Regions from separate parts of the Larkinella harenae genome, predicted to be linked through region 1. Evidence: riboswitches for the same ligand, from Rfam matches in the RefSeq annotation. Region 1 holds a riboswitch; the other holds the start of a gene.
What was found. A riboswitch is a leader RNA that binds a small molecule or an ion and turns the genes downstream of it on or off. The one in region 1 is predicted to bind thiamine pyrophosphate.
Positions count from the first base shown of each region.

Region 2: it holds a riboswitch for thiamine pyrophosphate, as region 1 does, so the genes downstream of both, thiM (hydroxyethylthiazole kinase) here and ACYVH9_RS00055 (TonB-dependent receptor) in region 1, are expected to answer to the same signal.

Region 1 covers NZ_BAAGWE010000001.1:8,392-14,151, forward strand. The annotation lists gene mfd (transcription-repair coupling factor) at 1-1,311, opposite strand, end outside; gene ACYVH9_RS00035 (barstar family protein) at 1,404-1,841, opposite strand; gene ACYVH9_RS00040 (muconolactone Delta-isomerase family protein) at 1,873-2,169, opposite strand; gene ACYVH9_RS00045 (alpha/beta hydrolase) at 2,184-2,849, opposite strand; gene ACYVH9_RS00050 (ring-cleaving dioxygenase) at 2,934-3,875, opposite strand; TPP riboswitch at 4,020-4,117, shown strand; gene ACYVH9_RS00055 (TonB-dependent receptor) at 4,199-5,760, shown strand, end outside.
Region 2 covers NZ_BAAGWE010000001.1:1,458,892-1,464,651, forward strand. The annotation lists gene ACYVH9_RS05830 (SusC/RagA family TonB-linked outer membrane protein) at 1-366, opposite strand, end outside; gene ACYVH9_RS05835 (FecR family protein) at 614-1,672, opposite strand; gene ACYVH9_RS05840 (RNA polymerase sigma-70 factor) at 1,853-2,437, opposite strand; gene fabF (beta-ketoacyl-ACP synthase II) at 2,631-3,875, shown strand; TPP riboswitch at 3,907-4,008, shown strand; gene thiM (hydroxyethylthiazole kinase) at 4,054-4,860, shown strand; gene thiE (thiamine phosphate synthase) at 4,857-5,477, shown strand; gene thiD (bifunctional hydroxymethylpyrimidine kinase/phosphomethylpyrimidine kinase) at 5,538-5,760, shown strand, end outside.

The DNA.
Region 1 (5,760 bases):
TTTGAGTTCCCGCAGGGTCAACGCTTTGGACTTCGAGAACTTATCCCGAACCCGGTATTTATAGTAGCGGTCGAAAATCTGGTGATCTGTATAACACACCACTTTCGTCTGCTCGTCGATAAAACCTTCTTTGAGTGAAATGCTCAGCGGTTGAAACTTCAGGAACGGATCAAGTTCTTCAAAAATGGTTTTTAGCCGTTCCTGCTGTTTGTACGATTCGGCCGCAATAATGTTGGTATAACCTTTCGACTGGTTTTCAGACAGGTTTTCAACCAGCCGCTTAAACTCTTTGTTGAACGATGGCTGTGCTTTGGAAACATAAGCCAGTTTGTTGTCGGTCTTGAAATAAAACCGTCGGCCAAACTCAACCGTCCGGAAGGTCTTTACCTGATTTAGAAAGCCCCGGCGGGTTTCAAATAGTACGTTCGGATCTGAAACAATCTGGATGCCGCCTTTACTGCCCAACAAACTGGTCAGATTATGCTCGGCTTTTTCAAAGTTTTTCTCAATGATTTCGAGCGTAAGTTCCACGTCCTTAAACCAGAGCGTGGCTGTTTGAGCGAAAAAGTCCAGGAACGGTTCCCGAGTTTCGTGGATTAATTTGTTTTCGATATTAGGAATAATGCTGATGTGATCAACCGCATCGGTAGAAAGCTGGCTTTCAGGGTTGAACAGACGAATGCTTTCGATTTCGTCGCCGAAGAGCTCAATTCGGTACGGAAATTCGCTGGCAAACGAAAAAACGTCGATAATACCACCGCGAATCGAAAACTGGCCCGCTTCGTACACAAAATCCGTCTTCTCGAAATCGTAGCTATTGAGCAGTTCGTTGATGAAATTGGCATCCAGTTTATCGCCGGTTTTGACCGACAACGTGTTGGCGCGCAACGATCGTTTGTTGATTACTTTTTCCGATAACGCTTCCGGATACGTCACCACGATGACGTTCGATTTGGCCTCGGAATTCAGTTTATTCAGTACTTCGGCCCGCATCAGCACATTGGCGTTTTCAATCTCCTCGTACTGATACGGTTTTTTATACGACATCGGAAAAAACAACACTTCCTCGCCCAGCAGATTTTGGAGGTCGTTGTAGAAGTAAGAGGCTTCTTCCCGATCGCTTAAAACAAATAAAAACGTGGATGGATGCATGCGGTAAACAGACGCAGCCAGCACAGCATCTAAGCTGCCGGTGATGCCTTTCAACTGAATGCGGGAAGGCTCGGCGGTGTGTGTTTGGCGGAATTGTTCACCAATAATTTTGATGAAGCTATCTTCGGTATAAAGCGTAATTAAATCAGCTACTTTCATAAAAATATAAATACCAAAAGCCGCAGAGAGCACCATCTCCCTGCGGCAAAAGGCAACAGATAAACCGTTTCATGTCGGTTTTGTTGCAAAAACTAACTTATAGAATCGTAGACAAATCCTTCTTTATTCAGCAAGGCCGCCAACGAATCGCTGGGTTGAAATAAAATTACTAATTGCCGGGCCGAAAGTCCTTCTTCGTCCTCGTCCACCCATTTCCAGTCTTCGGCGGCTACGTCCAGGATGTTCAATAATTCGCCTTTGCGGGCTTCTACCTTTTCCTGCGACAGAAAGGCGTCTGGGTGCGTAACATAAATTGCAATCTTATCGTCATCCAGCCACTCCAGATCGTTCAGGGCTTCGTCCAGCGATTCCAGGTTGAATTCAAAGTAGTCGGGAAACCGAAGCTCGCGGGCAATCTGGTCGAAAAACTGTTTCAGCGTTTGGGCTTTCTGACCATTGATCCGGGCAATTCGAAAGTCAACGTAGTCTTTCAGCTCCGAATCCGATTGAATGAATCTAAAATTTGCCATGAACAAGAAAAAATAACCCGGCAAAAATAGTTTAATTCAGTGAAAACAGGGGCATTCTTAATGAAACGATATTATTGAACATCAACTCCGTAATGGTTGGATCCATGAAGTTGATCAACGGAAATTCGGAAACAATTTCCATTACCTCAAATTCCGTCTGCGCTTTCACCACGCACCATAATTTCTGGCGGTCGAGAGATAGCGCATACGTAACGAGTTTTCCGTTTTCCATCAATTCATTTACTTTCAGCCGCTGGAGCGGAATCTTAACCGTAAAATCCTCGGTCATTTCAGCCGGGAGATCGAATTCTACCATAAACTGGCTCATAGGGCGTGGTAGTTTTAGGTGTACAATTCACGGACGGGCGCGCCGGATGTGGGCGAACCGTCAATCAACTGATTAACAATCTTTAGCTCATCTTCGTTGACCGAGTGCGCAAAATTTGGATATAATTTCATTTTTACCCCCGCACCCATCGACCGGAACACACCTTCTGACTCAATAACACGCTCTTTCGGAATGTGTGGATCGATATCGCTGCAGCCCAGAAAAACCGGTGTTTCTTCCAGTTCGCCCTCGTACAAGCGGGGTGTACCCGGCGGGCCGATCAACCCGCCACTTAAGCCGAAAACACCTCCGTACGGCATGGCATTGCGAGCCACGAACTCCAGCGCCAGACAGGCACCCTGCGAAAAACCGAGCCAGAATATCTGCGGTGGTTTAAAATTATAGTCCGACTGTAACCGCGCCCGCAAACTGCTCAGTACCTGAAGAGCCGCCGACAAGTAGGGTTCATTCTCTTCAAGCGGACTCATAAACGAATATGGATACCACGTTCCCTGGTGGGCCTGCGGAGCGATGAAGGCAAAATCCTGGTCTTCGATATAATCTGACAACGACAAAATATCGCGCGCCGACGCCCCGCGGCCGTGCACCATTACCATCACTTTTGAAGCTTTTTCCAGCGGTTTTCCGGCTGTAAGGAAGTTATTGGGATCGTGTATCATAGTGTTTGGGAATATGGGCCTGCGATAAAAGGTGCGGGGCGGAGGGTCGTTTTTTCGTACCCTCACCCCGCCACCTTCTGCTCGTTATTTCACTTCAATTTTCGGTAGAGCCGCTTCTATTTTTTCACGCCGGGGTTCGTACCACTCCGGCAATTTAAGCGTTTTACCCAATTCGGCAACGGGTTCATCCACTGCAAAGCCCGGAGGATTGGTAGCGACTTCGAACAGAATGCCGCCCGGCTCGCGGAAATAAATGCTGTGGAAATAATTCCGGTCCTGAACGGGCGTCACCTGATAGCCTGCTTTCAGCAATTGCTGTTGCAAAACAAGTTGCGATTCGTCCGAATCCGTCGAAAACGCCACGTGGTGAACCGAACCGACGCCCTGGTGTGCCCGAAGCTCGTTCGCAGCGTGCCGCACATCCACGTAATTGCCAGAACCGCCTTTGCCCGCCTGGAACCGAAATAAACCGGTTTCTTCTGATACCAACGTATGACCCAGGTATTCAGTTAATAATTTTATGGTATCGTCCACTTTGACCTCGTTCAAGGTAACGGTGTGAAAGCCTTTGACGGCGAATTCGGTCGGAATAAAACCGTTCGACCAGCCCGGCCTTGTATCCTGATCATGAGCCACCAGCTCGATACCCATGCCGTCGAAATCGTCAAACCGCAGGTAGGTTTCGTTAAACCGTTGGTATGGGCCGGTAAATGGAATATTAAACTCATGCAAGCGATTAATCCAGAAACTCAGCGACGCCGTCGGAACCGAAAACGCCGTATAGGTCAACTGGCCCCCACCCTTCCGACCGCGAATGAGGCCTTTCCCGTATGGGAAGAACGTCAGAATACTACCCGGCGATCCGGTTTCGTCACCGTAATACAGGTGGTAAACATCCGGGGCGTCAAAATTGATGGTTTTCTTGACCAACCGTAGTCCTAGAATGTGCGTATAAAAATCGACATTACTTTGGGCATCACCGGCGATAGCCGTAACGTGGTGTAATCCATTAACGAGCGTTTCCATGGTCTGAGAGTTTTAATGAGTAATATGAGTCTTTTTCTTTAAATGTATCGACATTTAATGTAAATACATTTAATTTTTTGCTAAAGTTCACTACTACCTAATATTTCTGTAAATATGCTTTTTTGAATTACCTTTGCAGCGCTAATCTTACAAAAGGGGTGCCTTAATACAACGGGCTGAGATTATACCCATTGAACCTGCACCGGGTAATGCCGGCGAAGGGAACGTATTCACAGATGGTATACCTGTGCGTACTATTTACTCAAAAATCAACTAATTAGCAGATAGGTTGGCCCTTGCCTATTGTGACTTTTTCGTGCATCATGAAGAAAATTACAATTCGGCACCATGTCATCTATTTTACTGGCTTGCTAGGGCTCTTTTTTCTATCGGCGCTACCGGCCTGGGCGCAATTTTCCATTTCCGGAACTGTCAACGATGTTGAGGGCGGAGTGTTGCCCGGCACAGCCATTACCGTCGAGGGGACCTTTAAAGGCACGTTTGCCGACGCCAATGGCGAGTTTCGCCTGACCAACTTAAAACCGGGCGCGGTGAAGTTACGGTTTTCGCTGCTGGGTTATGAACCGGTTTTACAGACAGTGGAGCTCAATCGGAACGAGCAGCTGGTTGTGGCGTTGGCTAAAACCGTTGTGGTGGTGGATGAGGTGGTTGTAAGTGCCACACGCGCTAACCAGAAGTCGGCAGTTGCCTATACCAATGTTTCAGGGCGAGAACTTACCAAACAGAATCTGGGACAGGATATTCCGTTGCTCCTGAACTTTACGCCATCGCTTGTGACTACCTCCGACGCGGGCGCAGGTGTTGGCTATACCGGTTTCCGGATTCGGGGTTCGGACGCAACGCGGATCAATATAACCGTCAACGGGATTCCCTACAACGATGCGGAATCACAAGGTACGTTCTGGGTCAACATGCCGGATATTGCCTCATCGGTGAGCAGCATTCAGATTCAGCGCGGAGTGGGAACATCTACCAATGGCGCGGGCGCTTTTGGGGCTTCGGTCAACGTGCAAACAAACAGTTTCGAGAAAAATCCGTACGGCGAAGTCGACGTTTCGGGTGGCTCTTTCAATACCTTAAAAACCACGGTAAAAGCGGGTTCTGGCTTGTTAAAGTCGGACGCGACCCCGGGACATTTTGTGGTGGATGCCCGGCTGTCCCGAATCGTATCTGATGGTTATATCGACCGGGCATCGTCCAATCTGAAATCGTTTTATGTCTCCGGCGGCTGGTACGGCAAAAAGAGCTTCGTGCGTTTAAATGTGTTCTCAGGCACGGAGCGCACCTACCAGGCCTGGGATGGTGTTCCGGAAAGTCTTCTGAAAACCAACCGAACCTATAACGCTTATACCTACGACAACGAAGTTGATAATTACCAGCAGGATCATTACCAGCTCATTAGCTCCCACGAATTAAGCCGAAACTGGCGTCTGAATGCTTCGTTACATTACACAAAAGGCCGGGGTTACTACGAACAATTCCGGGCCAATAACCGGCTTTCCGACTACGGTTTGCCCAACGTGGTGATTGGCGATTCCACCATCAGCCGCACGGATTTGATTCGTAGACGCTGGCTGGATAATGACTTTTACGGAGCGGTTTTTTCGCTGGATTACAACAGTTTCGGTAAACTGACCGCCAACATCGGCGGGGGTTGGAACCAGTATACCGGCAAGCATTTTGGAGAAGTAATCTGGGCGCGGTTTGCCAGTACGAGCGACATTCGACACCGGTATTACGACAACGACGCAACCAAAACGGATTTCAACCTGTACGGGAAAGCCTATTACCAGTTCAGTTCAAAATTCAATGCGTACGTTGATTTGCAGGTGCGAACCGTTGATTACTCATTTTTAGGATTTGA
Region 2 (5,760 bases), 1.5 Mb from region 1:
GTTGGCTTCGGTTTTGATAATTATCTGTCCACCAACAACTTTGCAGTTTACTTTGCTGGGGTAGAACACTTCGTTGACCGCTTCGACCAACGGTTTTTCCGCGATTGCCACCGATACTTTCCGGCTGGCGTGCAGCGACCGGGAGCTGTATACGAATTTGACTCCCGCGGTTTCTTCGAGCCGGTTTAAAACGACCCGAATCTCGGTATTACTGGCTTTGATGCTGACAGTTTTTTGCAATAATTCCTGGCCTGTAACTTCGCTGGCCAGGCTGCGGCTGACGAAAGCGATCAGCAGCAAAAAAGGAAGGAGCGAAACTCTCGTAATTCGACCGATAACGGTTATGAATCTTCGATGTTTTTTCATTCTTTTGTTTTGTTAAATCTCAGAATTTGACAATTTTTTCCGATACCATCTGGCAGGATGAAAATTCGTATTCGGAAAGGACGGAAAGGCCGGGTTCGAAATGTGGCAGCATTTTGGATCTGGCTTTTCTGCTTATAGCTGACCTTATCCCGATGGTACGTTGGGGTTTGGGGCCTGGAGAAATAAAAGGCTGTTTTTACAGATCATAGGATTTTGGGTTTGGTAAAAACGATTGGTTACTTCTGGTTTATTCACAATTGCCGCCCGACAACACAATGCTGGTGCCTTTCACCTCATAGCGTGCATTGAGGGATTCGGCGATGATGTCGAGCTTGACAAAAAAAGGCTGGTCGGTGAGGTCAGCTGTGACCGGGCAGTTGTTGATTGCTTCGTTGATGAGTTCAAACTTCAGCCCATAAGCCGATTGCAACTTTTCAAGCACCTCACGCAATGGCGTGCCCGAAAACCGAAACAGCCGTTGCCGGGCCAAATCCGCCTGGGGCTTTATCGTAATAGGCTTGGCTACCAGACTTGTTACAAAGTGATTGTTGGAATGGTAGTAGGTCACTTGCTGGTTGGGGTTTAGCACCACGCCGTTGTTGAGGCCCTCCCGGCTAATAGCTTTGACGGGTTCCCGGCGTTCAACGATGACTTTTCCCGTCATGACCGACACCACCACATCCCGGGAATCTTGCTGGTCGGAGCGGACAAGGAAGCTGGTGCCCACAACTTTCGTGGCAATCTCTCCGGTGTATACGATAAAGGGCTTGTGCGCGTCTTTGGTGACGTCAAAAAACGCCACCCCGTTCAGGTGCACTTCCCGTACGTCTGTGCTGAACGGTTGTGGAAACTGAACCCGGCTGCCGGGGTGCAGCGTGATCCGGCTGCCATCGTCCAGCAAGACGGTTTTAGTGGTGGAACCGGTGTTGATTTCTTCGCGGAGGCCTGTTGTTGCGGCTAGGGGTCCGACCCGCAATTCGTCCCTGGAAAAGACCCGAATGTAGACCAGCCCACCGATCAGCAGCAGCGAAGCAGCCAGCGCGAGCTGAAAATACCAGGAGCGCCAGAGACCGATGCTGGGGCGCGCCCAACCCGGTTGCGGGTTGGCTTTGCCGTTGATCTGTTCCTGAATCTGTTGCCAGATGAGGGTCTGGAGTTCGGCCTGGCTGTATTTTCCGGATTCCAGCGGGCGTTGCACACCGGTTTGGTTGTACCAGGCGTCGATGGCTTGTCGCTCTTCGTCACTACAGGTTCCTTCCAGGTAGCGCTTCAATAAAAGGGGAAGGTCCTCTCGGCGAATATCCATGATCAGAGTTTAGGCGTTTGTAGAAAACAGGCACTGGCCGCAGCCACCCGATTTGCTACAAGTCACATTGGGCTGCCCCCGACCGCAAATAGTTTAGAAACTTGTGGGATAAGTACTATGAATTAGCCTCTTAGTAGATAAAGTTCTTTGATTAGTACAATGAGTGGTGCTGCCAACGGCTTAGCGGAAAAAACCAATGAACAGAAAAAGGTAAGTTGCGAAGTTTTTCAGGTGTGACCGCAACAGGCGAAGCGACTGGGTGATGTGGTATTCGACGGTGCGTTCGGGAATGTGCAGAAATTCCGAAATTTCCTTGACGGTTTTGTGCTCCAGCCGGTTTAAGCGAAAGATTTCCCGAGTTTTCAGCGGCATGTGTTCCAGCACCTCTTCAACGGCTTTGTGCAGGTCTTCGTAAGCCAGGTTGTTTTCGGCCCGTTCGTCGAAATAACTGACCAGGTCCTCCACGCCGGGGTCCCAGTACTTTTTCCGAATCAGGGCGTCCCGGATGTAGTTAATAACTTTATACTTGACAGCCGTAAATAAATAGCGGTCGAGGTGGTCGATGTTCAGTTTTTCCCGCCGTTCCCAGAGTTCGACGAAGATATCCTGAACGATCTCGGCGGCCGCTTCTTCCGATTGAAGCCTTCGGGCCGCTACCCTGAATAGGTCGTTCCAATAGCGTAAATAGATGGCCTGAAACGTCTCAGGGTCAAGGCTATTTAAGCGGTTGGTCGGCGTATCTTTAGGAAGGTTTGAAAACTCCATAAAGGGTCAAATTTGCAAGGCTATAGTCGAATCAATACACCTGGCCTTCTGGGAAGGACCAAATGAATACTCAAAATTTTCATAAAAACCGTTGACGGAACTGTCCTGTACTTGCCTGTAAAAGTTTTCGAAAGAATGGAATCAATGTGCGGTGGGTTCTTTTTCTTTGCGGGCTCATTGTATTACTGATGTCATGTTACACCGCGTTGTTATTACCGGATTAGGCGCTTTTACACCCATTGGCTCTACCCTTCCGACCTTCTGGCAAAACGTGGTCGAAGGGCGGTCGGCAATGGGCCCCATCACTCGTTTCGATGCCTCGTTGTTTCGGACCCGGTTTGCGTCCGAAATCCCCCATTTTGATCCGCTGCCGTACCTGGGCCGCACCGACAGCAAGCGGACGGATCGGTTTACGCAGTTTGCGCTGATTGCCGCCGAGCAGGCCATTCAGGATTCCGGTTTTGACCTGGGAAAAATGGATCCGTTTGATGTGGGCGTAATCTGGGGTTCGGGGCAGGGCGGAACCGAAACACTGGAAGACCAAACCACCGAGTTTGCCCGGGGCGACGGCCAGCCACGCTTTAGCCCGTTTCTGGTTCCCAAGGTGTTGGTCAACCTGGCGTCGGGGATGATTTCGATCCGGCACGGTTTTATGGGAATCAACTATACGGCGGTTTCGGCCTGCGCAAGTTCCAACTCGGCGCTGATGGATGCGTTTAACTACATTCGGCTCGGAAAAGCCAAAATCATCGTCAGTGGGGGCTGCGATGCCGCCATTACCCCGTCTTCATTCGGTGGCTATTGTTCCATGAAAGCCATGTCGACCCGGAACGATGACCCGGCCACGGCTTCGCGACCGTTCGATGTCGAGCGCGACGGTTTTGTGATGGGCGAAGGAGCCGGAGCCATCATTCTGGAAGAATACGAACACGCCGTTCGGCGGGGCGCTACGATTTACGGGGAAATGACCGGGGCTGCCATGACCGGCGACGCTTACCACATTACGGCTACCCATCCCGATGGCATCGGCGCAACGCGGGCCATGCAACTGGCGCTGACCGAGGCCCGCGTCAACATCGAAGACCTGGATTACCTGAATGCCCACGCGACCTCAACGCCGGTCGGGGATTTGTCGGAAATGAAAGCCGTGGCGCAACTGACCGGCTCGAAAAAGACAAAGCTGCACATCAGCGCGACCAAATCCATCACCGGGCACCTGATGGGCGGAGCCGGAGCGATCGAAGCCATCATCAGCCTGCTGGCCCTGCGCGACAACGTTATTCCACCCACCATCAACACCACCGTGCGCGATCCGGCTATTCCCGAAAGTCTGAATATTGTTTTCCGGGAAGCACGGACTACCGAGGTCAAAACCGCTATGAGCAATACCTTCGGGTTTGGTGGGCACAACGGGATCGTAGTTTTTCAGAAAATATAAAAACCGTACGGCGAAATACCCTACCTTTGCCGGGCAACTTTAGGGGTGTCAGGACCAGCATGGACTGACTGAGAGCATACCCTCACCACCTGATGCAGTTTGTACTGCCGTAGGGAAAAGTTTCCGGGAAACCGTTCGCCCCTCTGAAGTTGCTGTAGATAAACCGACCGACAGCAACATGTATCCAACTCCTCAATCTGTCTGGGCCGACCTGGAAACGATTCGCGCGCAGGCTCCGCTCATCCACAACATCACCAATTTCGTGGTGATGAACAACACGGCCAACGCCCTACTCGCCCTCGGTGCTTCGCCCGCGATGGTGCACGCTCCCGAAGAAACCGAAGATTTCGTTTCCATTTCCAACGCGCTGGTGGTCAACATCGGAACGCTCGATGCCACATTTGTTGCGGGCATGAAACTGGCCATGCGCCGGGCGAAGGATCTGGGGAAACCGGTGATTTTTGACCCCGTTGGCGTGGGTGCAACGGCTTTTCGCAATCAGGTCAGTCAGGAGTTGTTGTCGCTGGCTGCGCCCGCCATCATCCGTGGCAATGCGTCGGAAATTATGGCACTGGCCGGTCTGAATGCCCAAACCAAGGGCGTAGACAGTACCGTGGGTTCCGAGGCAGCCGTCGAAGCGGCCAAACGACTGAGCAACGTCTGGGGCAGTGTCGTCGTGGTCAGTGGTGCCATCGATTACATCATCCGTGGGGAGCAGGTGGCTACCGTTGCCAACGGACATCCACTCATGACCAAGGTGACGGGGATGGGCTGCACCGCTACGGCTCTGATCGGCGCGTTTGCGGCCGTGAATCCCGATTATTTCCGGGCGGCTACACACGCCATGACCGTGATGGGAATAGCCGGAGAACGGGCGGTGCAGAAACAGGCCGCGCCCGGAAGTTTGCAGGTGAACTTTCTCGATGCCTTGTACCAACTGACCGAGGCTGATCTGGCGGAAGGGCTAAACCAACCACAGGTATGAACGGGTTGTATTTGGTGACCGACAGCGGCATTGGTGCGCAGGCCGGGCACCGCCTGCCGTTTATCGTCGAGGAAGCGTGCCGGGCTGGGGTGCAATGGGTGCAACTGCGTGAGAAAGCCATCACGACCCGTGCTTTTGTGGAACTGGGGGCCGAATTGAAACGAATCACACAAACTTACGGGGCCAAACTGATTATCAACGACCGGATTGATGTGGCATTGGCGATCGATGCCGACGGCGTACACGTGGGGCAGGACGACATGCCGCACGAGCTGGCGCGGGCGCTCATTGGTCCGAACAAAATCCTGGGTTTGTCGGTGAACAACCGAACGGAGCTGCAAGCCGCCGAAGGAGCCGACGTTGATTACCTCGGGGTGGCGGCTATCTTTCCGACGCCCACCAAGCAGGACACGTCCAGCGCACTCGGGCTGGACGGCCTTCGGGAGCTTTGTTGCCTGACCAAGCTGCCCACGTTCGCGATTGGTGGGATCAACGCCGATAATATTCGGGCGATCAGGCAAACGGGCGTATCGGGTGCCGCCGTGGTTTCGGCCATTTGTGGCCAGCCGTCGCCTTACGAAGCCACCCGTGAACTGATTCAACGGGCTGATTGGTAACGCGGGCAGCTAATGCCTGAAAAACCGTACCGCATGTCAACCTCTTAATTTTTCTCCATCATGAAAACATACGCACGCGCGCTGACGATTGCCGGTTCTGACAGTGGCGGAGGAGCCGGAATTCAGGCTGATCTGAAAACGTTTGCTGCCCTCGGTTGCTACGGCATGTCGGTCCTGACGGCTCTGACGGCCCAGAATACCAAAGGGGTCAGCGGGATATTCCCAGTTCCGGCTACCTTTGTTGGGGACCAGATGAGGGCTGTTCTGAGTGATATCGGTGCCG